Linked DNA regions of Aminivibrio sp.. The protein of the gene in region 1 interacts with the protein of each later gene in a pairwise test. Links are inferred from orthologs where the notes say so. Each region holds a gene or a part of one and is shown in the gene's direction. Other genes may lie near its edges.

Region 1 (2,968 bases):
CGCCGCCTTTGAAGCTACGCTCCGCCTTTATCTTTCAGGAAGACATCTCAGGATTCCGACCCTCGCCATGCTGAATGAAACAGGGGACTCCCTCCGGAAAAAAGCCCGGAGGCTCTCGAATAAACTGAAAATGATTCTCCCGGCAGGCACCGTTTCCCTGGCGGAAGCTGATGACGCCGTGGGCGGAGGCGCTTTCCCGGCGGAACGGCTTCCGGGATGGGCTGTAGGAATTGTCATGGAATCCCTGGGGAGCGCCGGCACCATTCTCTCTTTACTGCGATCCCTTCCCGTTCCCGTCATTGCTGGAGCAAAGGACAATATGGTCCTCCTGCACGTCCGGACTCTCCTTCCGGGAGACGAAGAAAAAATCTGCGATGCCTTCAGGGCAGTCGCTTCCGGGAGGTGACGCCGTGGACCACCGGGAAATATCCCTTGTGCTCGGTACGGCAGGACATATCGACCACGGAAAGACAACCCTTGTAAAAGCGCTTACGGGCATCGACTGCGACCGCCTCAGCGAGGAAAAAAAACGGGGAATAACCATAGAGCTCGGATTCGCCCCCCTCGTCCTCGACGACGGAAGAATTGTAAGCATTGTGGATGTCCCCGGCCATGAGCGTTTTATCCGCCAGATGGTGGCCGGTGCCTCGGGAATTGACGGCGTGCTCCTTGTGGTGGCCGCCGACGAGGGGGTAATGCCTCAGACAAGGGAACATCTCGAGATACTAAAAATCCTCGGTGTAAAGGATGGGCTTGTCGCAGTGACGAAAGCGGATTCTGTCGACGAGGATTTCCTGGAGCTCGCCCTCGAGGATGTCCGTGAGTTCCTTCGCGGTTCCTTTCTGGAGGGAAAACCGGTAATACCCGTTTCCGCAATTTCGGGAACGAACCTTTCCCTTCTCAGGGAGGAACTCGGGAATCTCGTGAACAGAATCCGCCCGAGGCCCAGGAAAGGTCCGTTTTTCCTTCCGATTGACCGGACATTCCCGGTGGCGGGCTTCGGAGTCGTGGTCACAGGTACGGCCTACAGGGGAGAAATATCCGTCGGCATGGAAACCGCAGCTCTACCCTCAGGCCGCGAAGGCAGGGTCCGCAGCGTCCAGGTTCACGGCACCGGGGTCCAGACAGCATGGGCCGGTCAGAGGGTCGCCGTGAGCATAGCCGGTATTTCTTCGGAAGAACTGTCACGGGGAGACGTCCTCTGCGCAAAAGGCGTCTACAGGGCCACGCGGTGTTTCGAGTGCGAGCTCCGGCTGCTTGAAAGCGCCCGAGAACCGGTTCGTCACTGGCAGAGGGTCCGGCTGCACATCGGCACTTCCGATGTAGTGGCCCGGATAGCCCTTCTCGAAAATCCGTTTCTCCAGCCCGGAGAAACGGCCCCGGCACAGATCGTTGCCGAGGAGAATATCGTTTGCCTGGTGGACCAGCGCTTCGTTCTCCGGAGATACAGTCCCCTCGAGACCATCGCCGGAGGGAGAGTCCTCTTCCCCTACGCGGTCAAGCCCAAGGGGAAAAAAGCCAGGATTTCATGCATCGAAAGAGTGCGGAACCTTGCCGCGGTTCACGACCCTGAAGAAAGACTCCTTGCCCTGGTCAGGTCTTTTTCAATGCTGGAGCTTTCGGATGGGGCGCTCTACATCCAGGAATCCCCCGATGAAACGACCCGGCTAGCAGAAAAGCTCAGGAAAAGGGAAGACACCGTGTTTCTCCAGGGGGGAAAAAAACTCCTTCTTTCAAAGAACTGTTTTCTTCGCCTGGCGGGGGACGTGGAAGCCTTTCTCTGGTCATACCATGATTCCCATCCGTCACAGAAAGGCGCTCCTCCCGACGTGACTGTCCTTTCAGCCCTCAAGTCCTTCGACTCGAGGACGGCAAAGGCTTTTCTCGAGGCTCTCGTATCAGGCGGTTCCGTTGTTGTTTCTGAAGAAGGGCTTCTCCGCATGAAGGATTTTCAGCCGAGGGACGACGAGACCTTTGAAAGGCGGTCCGCCGAGATCCTTTCCCTGTGCAGGGAAAGAGGATTCCAGCCTCCCGTCATTTCAGAAGCGAGAGAGAGACTCGCCATCGGCGAGGATGCCTTTTCAACCCTCCTCAACGGCATGCGGGAGACAGGCATGGTTTCCATAGTATCCGGCGAATTTCTTCTTTCAGCGGAGATAGAGAATGAACTCCTCCGAATTCTCCTCAAGGAAAAAGAAGGCGTCACCCTGGCCCGGGTACGGGATATAACAGGCAGTTCGAGAAAATTCATTCTTCCACTGCTCGAATATCTCGATGCAAAGGGCTACACCAGGAGAGCGGGAGAAAAAAGGGTCCTTCTTGCATCGAAGCTCCCCCGGGGAATAGCGGGACCCTGATATACAGGGCTCCTGGGCGGCCCGAGCTCCACAAAACCTAAATCCGCAGGTTTTTCAGGCAGAGGGAGTGTCGCCGGGCACAGCGCCCGGGGGAGAGAAACCGACACGGATGTCGGTTTCAGGTGCAGTTGTCAAGGACGACAATCTGCACCCCCCGCCCAAGCGAGCACCGGTGACACTCCCCGCTGCCTGCGGATTTAGGCAAAATACTGATATTTGATATTTTTTCATATTTATGATAAGATCTATAAAACATTTATAGTGCTGGGAGTGACCCGAATGGCGACAATTACTTCGATCCGTGAACAGGTTGCGTTGTACAAGGGATTGAAAGTCCGGTACCGGACAGCCAAGGGGCGCCGCAAGGTTGAAGAACGCCAGGGAGTCATACTGGAAACCTATCCGAACCTCTTTACCCTTTACGTCGAATCTCAGGAAAGCAAGGTATCTTTCAGCTATGCGGAGCTTCTGACCCGGGAGGTCGAACTGGAACTTCTTTCCGGAAGCAGGAACTAATCCTTTTCGAACGTCAGAAAAAAGACGCCCCGACGCCCCTGCGTGCCGGGGCATCTTTTTTGCTTTCACAAGGGGAGGCTTCTATGTCTTTTTTT
Region 2 (2,868 bases), on another replicon or contig:
AAAGCATTAAACTCTAGTAAAGTGATGGCCTTTTTTCTCATGTCCGTTATGATATCAGGTTTATTCCTTTGTGGCAATACGGCTCCCGGGCCCCTAAATCCGCACCTCAGCGGGGAGTGTCACCGGAACTCGCTTGGGCGGGGGGGTGCAGATTGTCGCCTTTGACAACTGCCCAAGCGAGTCCCGCGGCTCCCTGCGTTCGCCGGTTGCCTGCTTGTGAAACCGACATCCGTGTCGGTTTCTCTCACCTCAGGCGCCTTTCCCCAGGGGATATCTCCGCAAGGAGCGCGGAGCGAGATCTCTTCGCCCCTGGGGGGAGGGCGAATTCACCGTATGCCCGGCGGCACTCCCTCTGCCTGAAAAATTAGCGGATTTAGGCGGGCCGGGTATTTCCGCTCCTCTTTCTCCGAAAAGAAAATGCGGCTTGTATAAAAGGCGGCAATCTTATATAAACTTTTATCACAGGAGTCTTTCAGTCCGCGTGACGAGTACAGGAAGGGAGAAAGCCGGGCGGGGATGCCTTCTGGGAGGGAACCGCCCTGTGGGTTCCGGAGGGGGGACGCGCTGTTCCTGGTGGAGAACTATGCGCCCCTGGGAGACTTTTTCGAGGCTATGAACGCCGCTCTCGAGAAGCAGAAAACTCGCCCTGGCCCGCACGACTGCGGAGGTGATCCTGGAAAGGGTGAAATGAGGGAGTTTTTTTAAGACCTTCCGGCTTCAAAAATTCCGCGGAATTGATGATTGGCCGGAAGCGGCCTTGTTTTAACGAAACAGGTTAAAAGTGTTCGCCATTTGATAAAAGGGAGACCTGAAAGGATGAGAAAATTCAATTTTTCGGCCGGCCCGGCGGTTCTGCCCCTGCCGGTGCTGGAGGAAGTCAGGGATACGCTGGTGGACTACAGGGGAAACGGCTTGTCCCTTCTCGAGTGCAGCCACAGAAGTAAAATGTACGAAGACGTGCACAACGAGACGATTTCCCTGTTCCGGGAACTGTTGGGGCTGCCGGAGAGCCACAAGGTCATCTTTCTGGGAGGCGGTGCGACTCTTCAGTTCTCCATGGTTCCCATGAACTTCCTGACGCCGGGGAAGGCATGCGACATCGTGGTCAGCGGCGCGTGGGCGAAAAAGGCCCTTTCCGACGCGAAAAAGATCGGTGACGTGAAGGTGGTCTTCGACGGCGCCGAAACGAAGTACACCACCCTGCCGAAATCCGAAAGTATATACACCCCCGACGCGGCCTACGTCCACATCACATCAAACGAGACCATCGGGGGGCTGCAGTGGAAGACGTTCCCCGACACGGGCGACGTTCCCCTGATAGCGGACATGTCGAGCGACATCATGAGCACTCCCCTTCCCGTGGAGAAATTCAGCATGATATACGCGGGCGCGCAGAAGAACCTGGGCACCTCGGGAGTAGCAGCGGCAATCATTCACGAGAAGCTGCTCGAACGGTGCCCCAAGTCGCTGACCGCTTATCTGAACTACGGCATCCACGCAGAGAAGAATTCACTCTACAACACTCCCCCCGTATTCTCCATCTACATCATGATGCTCGTCCTGAGATGGGTGAAGGCGCAGGGAGGGGTCGCGAAGATGCGCGAACTTTCGTCGCGGAAGGCGGGAGCCATATACCAGGTGATCGACTCCAGCGGCGGCTTCTATTCCTGCCCCGTCGAGAAGGAGAGCCGTTCCGTGATGAACGTAATTTTCCGCCTGCCCTCCGAGGAACTGGACATGAAATTCCTCGAGGAGGCGGAGGCCCTGAATATGATCGGGCTGAAGGGGTACCGGGATGCGGGAGGATGCAGGGCATCTCTCTACAACGCCATGCCCCTTGAAGGAGCTCTGACCCTGGCCGGTTTCATGAAGGACTTCGCGGCTGCCAACGGGTAAGGGGAGCCCTTTATCAGTAAGGCATCCTTATCTGCGTCCGAATTCAGGAAAGCGGAAGTTCTTCTGAGACCCTCAGGAATGACGTATCGGCAGGGGACAGCGGAAAAGCCGTCCTCTTTTTTTATTCTTCCCGTGCCGCCGGCACTCCGTGGTGATATCGCCTGCCAAGGTTAAAGAGGGCGAGGCCGGAGAGGATGACCGCCCCGCCGATCAGTGTGGCGGAATCCGGGCTCTCGCCCGCGATGAGGAAGCCCAGCAGACTTGAGAGCAGCGGGGTCACGAACATGTAGTTACTCACCGAGGACGTGTTCCCGGCTTTCTCGAAAGCCTTCGACCAGGCGACGTAGGCTATGGCACTGGAAAACACGGAAAGCATGGCGAGGTTGAAGAGCTGGGAAGGAGGCGCTGAGGCCAGTTCGATGAACGACCGGGACGCAAAGACGGCGAGCATGGCGGTTCCCCCCATGATGCTGTAGGCGGCAGTCTGCAGACCGGAGTATTTTTTCGTCAGCCCCTTCTGAAGGAGGTTGTAAACGCTGAGGACCAGCGCTGCCAAAAGCAGCCAGAGGATCCCCCTGTTTACGGTGAGGGCGCCCTTCATGAGCGAGAGGACCAGGATGCCGCAAAACTCCACGGCAATAGCCGCCCATTGGAGCATTCCCACCCTTTCGCCCTGAAACAGGACGGCGAGGAGGGCGGTAATCACTGGTGCGGAGGATATGATAATGCTGCTTGTTGCCGATGTGACGGTGAGGGAGCCCTGGTTGAAGAATCCCAGGTAAAGAAAGAAGCCTGCTGCCCCGGCTGCTGCGAAGTACTTGAGGTCTTCCCTCCGGGGGAGCTTCATTCCGGTGCGGAAGCCCACCGCGCCGAGGATGCATGAGGCGATGAGGCAGCGCAGAAAGCCGAGAGAGAGGGGCGAAAAGTGGGCCAGGGCCAGGCGGGTGAAGACATAGGCCAGGGACCAGCAGA

Evidence for each region.
Region 2: the proteins of selB (region 1) and serC interact in binary tests that used the Escherichia coli proteins (3 or more experiments, as listed by UniProt). The link is inferred for Aminivibrio sp. from one-to-one orthologs.

The regions. Positions count from the first base shown.
Region 1 is NZ_JAESIH010000025.1:162,263-165,230, forward strand. What follows is about bases 1-2,883. They hold selB (selenocysteine-specific translation elongation factor), read left to right. Parts: upstream 1-410; coding sequence 411-2,357; downstream 2,358-2,883. Other genes in these bases: selA (L-seryl-tRNA(Sec) selenium transferase), read left to right, coding at 1-406; JMJ95_RS02610 (Veg family protein), read left to right, coding at 2,637-2,873. UniProt on the Escherichia coli protein: Translation factor necessary for the incorporation of selenocysteine into proteins. It probably replaces EF-Tu for the insertion of selenocysteine directed by the UGA codon. SelB binds GTP and GDP.
Region 2 is NZ_JAESIH010000055.1:6,676-9,543, forward strand. Bases 74-2,856 are described here. They hold serC (3-phosphoserine/phosphohydroxythreonine transaminase), read left to right. Parts: upstream 74-816; coding sequence 817-1,896; downstream 1,897-2,856. Other genes in these bases: JMJ95_RS08695 (EamA family transporter), read right to left, coding at 2,018-2,856. Outside these bases: more of JMJ95_RS08695, read right to left, coding at 2,857-2,868. UniProt on the Escherichia coli protein: Catalyzes the reversible conversion of 3-phosphohydroxypyruvate to phosphoserine and of 3-hydroxy-2-oxo-4-phosphonooxybutanoate to phosphohydroxythreonine. Is involved in both pyridoxine and serine biosynthesis.